Regions from separate parts of the Exiguobacterium sp. BMC-KP genome, predicted to be linked through region 2. Evidence: riboswitches for the same ligand, from Rfam matches in the RefSeq annotation. Region 2 holds a riboswitch; each other region holds the start of a gene.
The links. A riboswitch is a leader RNA that binds a small molecule or an ion and turns the genes downstream of it on or off. The one in region 2 is predicted to bind thiamine pyrophosphate.

Region 1 (3,113 bases), 580 kb from region 2:
CTGAAATCTGCAGGACCTAACCTGCCTGCTGGTATCCGTGCGATTTTCGGAACGTTTAAGCCGCAAGGCACCTTACCAGTCGATGTACCGGTCTTTAAGAACGGTGCCTTTACCAATCAACTGCATCTCGAATTCGGTGACGGCTTTAAAAACTGGAAAAAATGAGAATATGATACACAAAAGACCGAGACTCCTTTAAAGGATGCCTCGGTCTTTTAACGATTGATACGGATATTCCGCTTCTTCTTTCGCACGATAGTAGACGCGGTATAACCAATAGGTCAGTAATGCATAGACGACAATGACAAGAACAGCAGAAATGTAGCTCCCCATGCTATATGCTACCTTGAAGTTTCGAGTCGATGCGGATATACCAGATAATACGATCAACGCTGGAATGATGAGTCCTACAAATCTTACTTTAACTTTACCCAGCATGCGTTGCACGGCATACGCGGCGCTGATCGCAAGTACGATCACGATGATTTCCATTCCTATCCCTACTTCCGCTAAATGATATACCTAATTCTACCATCTAACCGTTTAGGAAGATACTGTTCGCGCCGGAATCGTCTCGTACACCGACGTGAATGTTTCTTCTGTCCATCCCATATGCCAAAACAGCAACTCATAATAACAGCTCGTCACGAAATGACGTTTCATCCGTTCGCGTTCTGTAGGACTGGCTTGTTCAGCCAAAGCATCGAGCCGTGCAATCTGTTCAAAGACGACCTTTTCGAACCACTCCGAACTATACGTGTCGATCCATTGCTGATAGATTTTTTCTTCTGGCGTACATGTCAGTAATTGTTGACCGACTTCATAATACAACCAGTAACATGGCAAGATGGCAGCAATTGTCTCACCGAGTGTCCCCTCGCTCGCATGATGCATATGCGACACATAGGCATATGCTGTTGGTGCTGGTTCGAATGCTTCAAGGTCTGCTTTTGTAATACCAAGCGGTTCAAAAAACGATTGATGTAGACTCAGTTCTGCCCCATATGTCGAAGTCGCATGCTCGGCAAGCGTTGCGATTGTCGCAAAGTCGTCTGCTTTTGACGCTGCCTTCGCTTGAATCTTCGCAAAGTGTTTTAAGTAGTAAGCGTCCTGCATCACGTAATGCCGAAATTTCGAGAGTGGTAATGTCCCTTCCCCGATTCCTTGCACGAACGGGTGCGTAAAACTACTCTCCCAATACGCTTGTGCTGCTTGTTTGATTTCTTGTGTGAATGTCATGATCTCATCCTCCTCGTTTTTTATGAAACGAAAAAACACCACCCCGAAACACACGGGCATGGCGCAAGAAGAACAAGACTTGACGCCACTTCCCTCCGTAAGTACGAACTTAATCAGGTTCAAAGGGTCCGAACGTCTTCGTTCGTCTCAGTCAGCCTACCGACTCCCCTAGTGGTCATTATTCGATTCCCATCCACTATAGCATGCTGAAAATGGAAGTCAAGTTGTCCTCTTTTCGCTATACTATGGAGTGTCAGAAGGCGGATACCGTCTCCTTCTACAGACCGATTCCGAATGGATCTTGTTCCCGTACACTAATTTTAGTACCTGATACTATATTCAATACTCTTACTTATACATTGGAGGATTTCATCATGCATACACCAACAAAAATCATGGCGTCAGCCATCATCGCTTCTGCTTTATTACTCCCGACAGCCGCATCCGCCGAACAAGTCGTCGATAAGACGATCGTCACACTCGGGGAGTCGCTCGGCGCAAAAGATAAGGCTTGGGTCCTTTCACGTCTCAATGCACCGGAGGGCATCACGCCGATTATCGCAACCTCTGCCGACGAAGAAAAATACCTCGGGAAAAACATTCCACAGTCGCAAAAAGGTGGCAACATGTATTCGTCGGCTAAGATTGAACTGACGGAAAAAGGCGATGGACTTTCCGTCTCGACGGAGAACATCACGTGGGTGACGAAGGATATGTATCTCAACGCTCTCGTCACAGCAGGTGTCAAAGATGCCGACATCACGATCACTTCTCCCTACAAGGTGACCGGGACATCGGCCCTGACAGGAATCATGAAAGCCTATGATCAAACTTCTGCTGAGACTGGAATCAAGCTGAGTGACGAACGCAAGGATTTAGCACAGCAAGAATTATCGGTCACATCTGACGTCGGGAAGACCGTTGGAACGGATAAAGTCGCTGACTTGATGAATGAGATCAAGGCTGAGATTGCAAATCAAAAACCGGAAACTAAAGTCGAGATTGAAAATCTGATCGTCCAAGTCATTCAAAACAACAACATCCAATTATCTGATGCACAGATGGATCGATTGACGAACTTGTTCAATCAAATGGAGCAAGCGAACATCAACTGGGGACAAATTGAGAGCGGCTTGAAAAATGCCGGTCAAGACATCCATGCGTTTGCAACGTCTGAGGAGACGAAAGGATTCTTCGCTAAATTATTTGATGGTCTGAGTGACTTCTTTAGCTCGATTGCTGGGGTATTCAAATAATTCAGACTTTCCCATTTAACAAAATAATGGTAAACTACATGTATCTGAAACGAAAGGTGGTGTGAAAAGATGGACTTTGCCGCGTGCAAACACTGGTTAATGGAACAATTATATCTGTTGCGCGCGATTTTTCATGGAATGGCGTTCTAAGGCACCCGTCTGCCCTTTTTAGAACTTCATGAACGAAAAATACAGCAAAGCGCATCTTTCACACGTCAAGGAGAGTGCTATTTGCGCTCTCCTTTTTTTGATGCGCGCGAAAGGATCAATTGATTATGATGATTTGCGACATTCAACACCTGACAAAACAATTTGGAGGCGAAACGATCTTGACAGACGTTTCCCTCTTCTTAAACGAACACGACCGTGTCGGTTTGATCGGACGAAACGGTAGTGGCAAAACGACACTACTTCGCCTACTTGCTCGACTCGACCAGCCGGACGGTGGTGTCATCTATCAAAAGAGTGGTTTGACAATCGGCTACCTGGAACAACTTCCAGTTTACGCCGAAACGATGACCGGACTCGACGTCCTATGGACAGCGTTTGACGAAATCCTCTCGATTCGTTCTCGGATGCAACAGTTGGAACAATTGATGGCAACAGCACCATCCGACC
Region 2 (3,113 bases):
GATCTCGGTCTCTATGCGGATGGAATTGCTTTTTCTGGCTCCTCAAATCTGTTGCTCGCCTGTCAGGCAGCACTGGACGCTCTCGATCTCGATCAAGCAGCAATTAAGATGACTTATCTCGAACAAGCCGTCCGCGCAACGGGCTTTCAATTGCTCGCTCAACAAGAAGCACAAGCACCAGGCATTTTAACCATCGTTCATCCGTCAGCAACTGATGTAGGCGATGCTCTTCGGATTCAGGGGTATCACGTCCAGTATGAAAGCGACTATCTCGTTCGCAATCAGTGGCTTCAAATTTCGACGATGGGGCAGACGACGATGCGGCAAATCGAACGTCTCGTTCGTGTGTTAGTCCGTGAAAATCAACGAATCACCATAAAAAATGAAAAAAACGAAAGACCTCTCAACCCTTGATTTCAAGCGGTTTGGAGGTCTTTCGACTTTAAAAAAATAAAAAAAGAGGTTTAAGGATTTAAAACATAGGGGTATAAACTCATTAGCACCGCATCAAACCGGTGACTTACTCACACATGTTTCTCAATATCAGCGTAATGACCTGGGAGAGAAATGCAAAGTCACGAAAGCGTCAGATTCAAGAGAGTCTGAAACCGATGGTCTTAGCATGATTTCATATTGTTCAGGATTCGTCCTGCTCCTACATTCATTACCTTTTGAGGGCTATACTAAATTCAAGGGGGAAATGAACATGTCAGTTAAATTAACAGTCGAAAAACGCGAGGTACGTCCACGCTCACTCCGTAAACAATTACGTCATGAAGGAAAAGCTCTTGGTGTCGTGTATGGTTACAAAGTGGAAAGTACACCAATCGCATTCGAAGAAAAAGAATTGTTAAAAATCGTTCGTGAGAACGGTGAGAACGTCTTGATTTCACTTAAACTCGACGGAAAAAACGTTAACGTCTTGATTAACCGTCGTGACATGGATGTCTTCACACCAACAGTTGATCACGTTGAATTCATCGCTGTGAAAATGGATGAAGAAACAGAAGTGGAAGCAGACGTTGTACTCGTTGGCGAAGCAGCCGGTGCAAAAGTTGGTGGATTCCTCTCACAAACACTCTTTAAAGTAACAGTTGCAGCTACACCAGATAAATTACCAGAGAACGTCGAAGTTGACGTCACGAACCTCGAAATCGGAGATTCAATCTCTGTAGCCGATCTTCCAGAGCAAAAAGATTTCCGTATCGTCACTGAAGGTGACATTCAAGTCGCAGCAGTCGTCGAGTCTACACTCGAGCAGGATCTTGAAGAAATCGAAGAAGCGGAAGCAGAGGCACAAGCTGAAGCTGGCGAAGAAAATGAAGGCGAAGCAACAGAAGCGTCTTCAGAAGAAGCAGCTGAAGAGAACGAAGACAACAAATAAGCTATCCAACGATACGCCCCAAGTGGCGTATCGTTTTTTTGTGTCTTGACAATAGACAGAAGATTGCCTAAAGTGAACAGCGTATCAACTATTCACTATATCCACTAGGGGAGCCCATTGGCTGAGACGATTCACTTCGGACCCTTCGAACCTGATCTAGTTCATACTAGCGTAGGAAAGTGGAGCGATCACATCCAATGACTCCTGCTACGCGCAGTTTTTCTGAGGACCGCTCTCTTTTTTACGGAGGGCGGTCTTTTTTGTTGTCTCCCCCATTCTAAGGAGGACGTATCTAATGCAACACTGGAAAATGAAAGAAATCATGGTCATGATGATGCTCGCCGTCGCTTGCGGTGTCATCTATCTCGGTTGGTCGACACTGTGGTTACCGATGTCTGCGATCTTCGGTCCCGTTGGTGCTAACTGGATGTTCGGGATTTGGATCATCGCAAGTCCGCTTGTCGCAGCAATCATCCAAAAGCCAGGTGCCGCGTTAATTGCGGAAGTCGTCGCAGCAGCAGTCGAACTGTTCACGGGGAGTCACTTCGGATTATCGGCACTGTTAATTGGTGTCTGCCAAGGTCTTGGTGCGGAACTCGTCTTTGCGATGACGCGTTACCGTCGTTATGACGCATGGACACTGATGTTGTCTGGTGTCGGAGCAGCAGTCGGAAGTATCGTCTACAGCCTGGTTGCGAATGGCTTTGGTTATTACACGACGACGACGTTACTCGTGACGATTGGACTACAATTGATCAGCGGTGCATTACTTGGTGGCTTACTCGCATGGATTCTCGTCCGTCGCCTCGTTGCGACTGGTGTGTTAAGTGGTTTTGCAGCCGGACGTGTGAAACGGGAGGTCGCATGATTACCGTTGACGACCTAAGTATTCGTTATCCCGGTCAGATGAAATCAGTGCTCGATCATGTAACGCTAACGATCGACCAAGGAACGACGCTTCTACTTGGCCGTAGCGGAAGTGGTAAGACAACGTTGCTTCATGCGCTTGCTGGACTGACGCCAGAGACAATCGAAGTCGAACAGACTGGCACGGTGAGCCGATCCGGTTCTGTCGGCATTCTGTTCCAAAATCCAGACGAGCAATTTTGCATGGAAACGATTGGACGTGAAATCGCCTTTAGCTTAGAAAACAAATCAATCCCACGCGCGGAGATGGATGAACGAATTGAGCAGTTGCTGGTACTCGTCGGTCTTCCCCTCCCCTTTTCAACACCAATCGCTAGTCTCTCTGGGGGAATGAAACAGCGACTGGCGCTCGCTGCAGTCCTAGCACTCGAACCAACCATTCTACTACTCGATGAACCGACGGCGCAGATTGATCCGATCGGACAACACGAACTGATGGCATTGATCTTTCGAATCCAGAAAGAGCACGATTTAACGATTGTGTTAATCGAGCACCAACTCGATGTCTGTTTACCGTATGTCGACCAAGTCGTCTTACTTGAAGAAGGAACGATTACCGTGACAGCGCATCCACGAGACCTGTTTCCACATGCCTACGTGCGGCTTCAATCAAAAGGCATCGCCGTTCCGTCGCTCTTTCCTTATACACTTGAGACATTACCAGCGGATGGACCACAAGCGGCACGACTTTTCGCGCCTCCCCCTGTCGTTCCAGCAGGACTTCCCTTGTTGCACGTTTCTGAATTGTCGACAAAAGCACCTTATCCGCTGACCGGTGCGACGTTTTCGCTTCAAACGAGTG
Region 3 (3,113 bases), 340 kb from region 2:
AGTTGTTGCGGACGCATGCGATTGGTGGCGTCTTACTGCTCGGCGGAAACATCACGTCAGAAGAACAATTGTTAACGTTCACGCGTGCGATTCAAGAGACGAACCAAAAGCCATATGCGTTCGTCGGGATTGACGAGGAAGGCGGACGGGTCAGTCGGGTACCTGATCAACGATTACGTCTGCCGACGAGTCAACGTATGGCGCAAGGCGCAAATATGGCGAAAATGGAAGACGTCGGACGCACGCTCGGTCATGTATCGCGGTACTATGGATTCAACATGGACTTTGCACCAGTCCTTGACGTTAACAGTAATCCGAACAATCCGATCATCGGTGATCGTGCCTTAAGTGCAGAGCCGAAGACCGTCGCGACGTTCGGTACAGCACTGATGCACGGGATGCAAGAGACTGGCACGATTCCGGTCGTCAAACATTTTCCTGGTCACGGTAATACGAGTGTCGATTCCCATGTTGGACTGCCGAAAGTGACGGCATCAAAGGAAGAACTGAAGCGAACGGAACTGTTACCGTTCCAAGAAGCGATTCAAGAGGGGGCCGAGATGATAATGGTCGCCCATATTCTGTATCCCGCGTATGACGATCAAAATCCATCCTCGCTCTCGAAGCCGATCCTGACTGATCTCTTGCGTCAGAAACTCGGATTCAACGGCGTCATCATCACAGATGATCTCGTCATGGGAGCGATCACGCAACAATACGGTCTTGCGGAAGCGGCGCGGCAATCACTCGTCAATGGAGCTGACATGGCAATGTTTTCAGAGGCAGGTGCTTATGCGAAAGTTCATGCTGAAGTGATGCAAGCCGTCAAAGATGAAACGCTGACGACCGAGATGCTCGATGCGAAAGTGATGCGAATCCTGAAGCTGAAGCAGACGTATGCCAACAGCCAGAAGCAACAGCGACCGACGAAATCGGAGCTCGTTCAGCAAGTGGAAGCGCTCAACTAGGACTAGCGAAGGAAAGCGACTCATGCTAGACTAATGGGGCAAGCCAATTAAACACGAAAAGACACTAGGGGAGTCTCCCAGCAGACTGAGACGGAAGTATCCGGACCCTTTGAACCTGATCTAGTTCGTACTAGCGGAGGGAAGTGGCTCGAAACCTTAGATATCCTTAGCGCTGCAGCGCATTTTCGGACCACTCCTTTCAACATCGGGAGTGGTCCTTTTTCGTCTAGAAAGGAAGATATGATGCGTTTACATCTGATTTCAACAGGTTCGATCGATTTGCGAGATGGGGCCGAAATCTTTCAATTCCTTCAACCCTATACCAATCAATTGCATCTGCGGGAACCGAACTTATCAGCGGCAGAATTACTTGATCTAATTGAAACACTCCTTCGGCAAGGATATTTGCCTGATCAATTAACGGTCCATGACCGCGTCGACGTTGCGCATGTCGCTGGCATCGGTGTGCAGTTGACCCGACGATCCTTACGCGTCGGTGATGTCCGAAGACACTTTCCAGATCTGACAATCGGTAAATCCGTCCATTCACTGGCAGAGGCGCTCGCGGCTGAGGCAGAAGGAGCTGATCAATTGCTCTACGGTCATATTTATCCGACGGCGTCGAAGCCGGATCTTCCGCCACGTGGTGTTGATGCTCTCAAACAAGTCGTTACCTTCACGACAAAACCAGTCATCGCAATCGGCGGCATCACACCAGATCGTATTCCTGAGATCGCAGCGACCGGTGCAACCGGAATCGCCGTCTTATCCGGCATCCTCGGTCAAACGGACCCACTTGCTGCGATCAAGCGTTATCAGGGGGTACGGGTATGACGGATCACATCATCATTGGTGGTGGAGTCATTGGTTTGACGCTTGCTTACAGTCTCGCCTGTCAGAACGAATCCGTTCTTGTCCTTGAGCGCGAAACATGCGGTCAAGGGACGAGTCGCGCAGCTGCCGGAATGCTTGCGACGGATATTGAGCTACGTGATGAACTGCATGCGCTAGCCGCTCGAAGTCGCCGTCTGTATCCGTTACTCGCACGTCGACTTGAACGGGAGACTGGCATCGATTGCGGCTACCTGGAACAACCGTTTTTGTTAAAACGAGACGGACAAGAATACTTATTTCCATCGGCCGGTCAAATCGACCCGCGACGAATGACCAATGCATTGATGTGTGCCTTACACGCACGTGGCGTATCGATTGAAGAACAGGTGGATGTCACGCGTCTCGAGGAGAGTGATGATGTCGTGAAGATCGAGTCGAATACTGGAATATGGACGGGACGTACGGTGACGGTGGCTGCTGGGCGCGGATCACAAGCAATACTTGCGACAGCCGGCATTTCGATTGCGACATATGGCGTCAAAGGCGAGTGTTTGGCGGTCCGTCTCGCGGGACGACCGTTAAGCTCGATTCTGTTCAATGATTCTGTCTATCTTGTACCGAAAGCGGACGGACGGATTTTGATCGGTGCGACCGAATTACCGCACGATGAGACGGTCGGCGTCAGTGTCGCGGGGGTTACGTCACTGCTTCATGCAGCAGTGCGGCTTTATCCACCGATTCGTGATGCAGTCATCGAAGAAGTCTGGTCCGGCGTACGACCACAAACGATATCCGGCTTACCGTACATCGGAGTCGCTTCGTCATCGCGTCGCATCTTCCTAGCGACCGGTCATCACCGGCATGGGATTTTACTCGCACCGGCGACAGCGGAGGTCTTGGCAAATACATTACGGTTGATCCAGAAGGAGGAAGTCCGATGAACATTACGATTAACGGAAACGACCATAAGATCGAACAGATTGAAACAATCGAGGATATGCTCGTGCAACTCGGCTTGGGGGAAAAGCTCGTCATCGTCGAACAGAACCGAGTGATCATCGATCGCGGGGCTTACGGTCAGACGGTCGTTCGGGATCATGACACATTTGAAATCGTTCATTTCGTAGGAGGAGGATAAACATGCTGAAAATTGGAGAAAAGACATTTGACTCACGGTTATTACTCGGTACAGGAAAATATACGAATGCTACGGTACAGCAGGAGGCGATTGACGCTTCGGCTTCACAAATCTTGACGTTCGCTATCCGGAGACTCGACATCTTTGATAAACAACAATCGAATTTCTTAGAG
Region 4 (3,113 bases), on a different contig from region 2:
TTTCACGAAAAGCATGGGCTTGTCTAAAATTCCATGACACAGAATATACGGCATCCGCATGTTTGGCTGCAAGGGCAATCCCTTCTTCAGAAGCCCCCGCTTGCATCGCTACTGGCTTTCCTTGGGGACTACGCGGCGTAGACAAAGGACCTTTTACGCTGAAATAGGCTTCAGAATGATCGATAACTTGTATACGTTCAGGATCAATCAATTGGTTATCTGATCGATTCGCAAGAAAAGCCGCTTGATCCCAAGATAAAAATAGCTTCTCCATCAATGCTGCGAATTCGTTCGCCTTATTATACCGTTCCTCCCTCGGTGGAAGTGCATCCATCCCGTGGTTTAACGCTTCCCAATCCGTCATCGAGGTCACTAAGTTCCAGCCTACCCTCCCCTTCGTCACGTGATCTAGGCTTAGAAGTTGCCTTGCTGCTGTATACGGATTGGAGAACGTGCTCGATATCGTAGAAACTAATCCGATATGATCCGTCACTTGAGAAATAGCCGTTAGATTAATTAAAGGATCCAACCAAAAGGCAGGTAAATCAGTTGCATTATTAGCCGGAAAGGATTGATTGTCCGCAAAAAATACTGCATCCAAACGTCCAGCTTCCGCTATTTGAGCCAAACGCTGATAATAGCGACTCTCTCCGATCTCTTTAATCGCGGAATCAGGTATTAACCATGCGGCTTGGTGATGACCACATCCATATAACAAAACACCAATATTTAACTGATTTCTATTCGTCATCTTCTGTTCACGAATCCCTTCTCTTACAAGCTAAGAATCTTTTAAAACGATCGCTTCAATTCATTGTTAACCCACCATCGACCGTTACGTTTTGACCGGTAATCCCAGATGCTGCTTCTGATGCCAAAAAGGCAACCAGTTGAGCCACTTCTTCTGGGCTCGTCACTTTTTTCAACGGGGTCGATTGGGCAATTAAGTCAAATACTTCAGGGGTTGTCACAGCACTCGCATCTGTGACTTTCAATAACCCACCGGAGACGACATTCACGTTTATGCCATATTGACCTAACTCCGCGGCTAGGTTTCGAGTAAAGCCAATCAGACCTGCTTTTGCTGTTGTGTATTCATGATAAGGAACGACTGGGTTTTGATAGAGGTTTGTTCCAATGCTGATGATACTACCGCTATGTCGTTCTATAAATTGTGGCAAAACACTTTGAATGATGTGAAACGCTGCTTTAAGTGTTCCATCCAGTTGATTTTGATAATCTTCCCACTCTAAATCGATAAACGATTTTTGCGCAACCGGATCAAATTTGAAGTCTACTAATGCATTATTCACGACAACATCGATTTGACCATAATGTGCTGTTGCGAATTGCATCATGCTCTCGACATCTTCCCGCTTCGTGACATCTGCATACAAGGCAATTGCATTCTCTACTCCCAGTTCGCTCACAAGTTGTTCTGCCGCATCCTTGCTTTTAAAGTAATTGATCACCACTTTAAATCCGTTGTGCACTAACACCCTTGCAATCGTCGCCCCAAGTCCTCGACTACTTCCTGTCACTAATACTGTTCTGCTCATTCTTGTCCACTCCCTCATCCATTTTTGCAACTTAAATAGCGAAGTTAGTAAACAAAAAACGCAACTCTCCAAAAGGAAAGTTGCGCACGTCTAAATAATCACATAGCAAAGAACGATATCATCGTCTCCGCTTGTTCATCAGAGTTTACACTTCCCTACGCTAGTACGACCTAGTTCAGGTTCAAAGGGTTTGAGTAGCTACTCATCTCAGTTTAATAACACCCCTAGTGATTCTATTTAAGTTATCTTCACTGTAGTGGTCTTGAAAACCCCTGTCAATGATTCTGACAGATAAATTCATTTCTAGTATTCTAAGAAGCGAGTAAACGAAGTGAATCATGAGTCCATCACGATTACTCCGATACAGTGACATCCTGTACCAAACGATTCTTTTTAGCATTTTTATCTTTGATGATTCCTTGATACGAAATCGATTCATTTTTCGTATCGACTACCGTGACTTGGAAATCCGAATCATTGATATTAGCGATATGGTATAGCTTTCCCTGCGCAATCATCGTATAGGAGCCATTGAAGCGGTAAGCATGCTGCCCTTCCACTTTATGTCGCTTGACTTGATTCGTCTTAAAGTCATAGGTGCTCCATTTGATACTTTTACTTTTTTCTGAATCAAACGTGCCGTAAGCGATCAGTGATTGGCTATTTTCAGCAGCATTAAAGTTCCCTTCCGCTGCATACGCATCAAGTGCTTTGATTCGTTTGATGCCTTTGCCGTTATCTAGATAATAAGCGCTATCTTTTTCTACCCCTTCCGCATCATATGCGATTTCACGATAGACAATTCCATAGTCGTTCACTGCCACATAATGACGCTCTTGATTAGTCTTGAGTTGCTTGGATTGAAGCGTCTCCACTTTTCCTTTTGCAAGGTTGAGTAATAACACCGTCGATTTTTCCTTTGCTCCATGATCATCCCGTTGGACGTATACGTTCATGCCGTCTTGATGGAAGACACGGATGTCAGCCATTTCACGATCCGGTACCGTTAAACGATGAGAAAGCGTCTTTTTAAATTGTTTCTGTGTACTTCTGTCATAAGAATGATAGTTCAACTGAGATGCCTTTACTTCAATTCCGTATGTCCGCGAGCCCATTTCACTAGTAAATACGTCTTCCTTAGAAAGAAAGCGATAGAAATCAGCAGGGAAGTCTGCAGCGTAGCTATTGAACAACCCTGTGATATAGTTCTGCGACTCACTATGGATTTGACCGTCCAATTGGATATTGTATTGAGTAGGCTTGATGTCTCCATTTTCAATCTCGATGTTTACTTTTTTAAGAGCTTCTGCATTTTCTTTTCGTATACTCTCGACTTCATAATCCGATCCTTTAATGCTTACGGCGTAACCAAAATAACTGAGTAAGGTGACGCCAGCAATGCTTCCTACGATGATCATTTCCTTATATCGTCTCATGACTTCCTCCTTCTAATGATTAAATAGATACTTTGTGGTTCAGTAGTCGAACACATTTCCAACTTATATATACAAAATAGATGAGGATAAAGGAAAGATAGACGAATACCTGTTGATT

Region 1: linked by a shared signal. The riboswitch ahead of tenA (thiaminase II) and the one ahead of ADM98_RS10130 (ECF transporter S component) in region 2 are both predicted to bind thiamine pyrophosphate.
Region 3: linked by a shared signal. The riboswitch ahead of ADM98_RS08125 (thiamine phosphate synthase) and the one ahead of ADM98_RS10130 (ECF transporter S component) in region 2 are both predicted to bind thiamine pyrophosphate.
Region 4: linked by a shared signal. The riboswitch ahead of ADM98_RS01510 (3-oxoacyl-ACP reductase) and the one ahead of ADM98_RS10130 (ECF transporter S component) in region 2 are both predicted to bind thiamine pyrophosphate.

What each region holds. Positions count from the first base shown of each region.
Region 1 is NZ_LGIW01000015.1:280,426-283,538, reverse strand. It holds gene ADM98_RS06950 (glycoside hydrolase family 3 protein) at 1-165, shown strand, start outside; gene ADM98_RS06945 (hypothetical protein) at 196-492, opposite strand; gene tenA (thiaminase II) at 544-1,239, opposite strand; TPP riboswitch at 1,313-1,419, opposite strand; gene ADM98_RS06935 (DUF1002 domain-containing protein) at 1,614-2,495, shown strand; gene abc-f (ribosomal protection-like ABC-F family protein) at 2,774-3,113, shown strand, end outside.
Region 2 is NZ_LGIW01000015.1:857,018-860,130, forward strand. It holds gene ADM98_RS10120 (GNAT family N-acetyltransferase) at 1-414, shown strand, start outside; gene ADM98_RS10125 (50S ribosomal protein L25/general stress protein Ctc) at 707-1,384, shown strand; TPP riboswitch at 1,481-1,579, shown strand; gene ADM98_RS10130 (ECF transporter S component) at 1,680-2,252, shown strand; gene ADM98_RS10135 (ABC transporter ATP-binding protein) at 2,249-3,113, shown strand, end outside.
Region 3 is NZ_LGIW01000015.1:513,930-517,042, forward strand. It holds gene nagZ (beta-N-acetylhexosaminidase) at 1-968, shown strand, start outside; TPP riboswitch at 1,025-1,127, shown strand; gene ADM98_RS08125 (thiamine phosphate synthase) at 1,212-1,802, shown strand; gene ADM98_RS08130 (FAD-dependent oxidoreductase) at 1,799-2,743, shown strand; gene thiS (sulfur carrier protein ThiS) at 2,740-2,940, shown strand; gene ADM98_RS08140 (thiazole synthase) at 2,943-3,113, shown strand, end outside.
Region 4 is NZ_LGIW01000011.1:220,075-223,187, forward strand. It holds gene ADM98_RS01505 (LLM class flavin-dependent oxidoreductase) at 1-751, opposite strand, end outside; gene ADM98_RS01510 (3-oxoacyl-ACP reductase) at 807-1,559, opposite strand; TPP riboswitch at 1,695-1,795, opposite strand; gene ADM98_RS01515 (hypothetical protein) at 1,913-2,995, opposite strand; gene ADM98_RS01520 (hypothetical protein) at 3,015-3,113, opposite strand, start outside.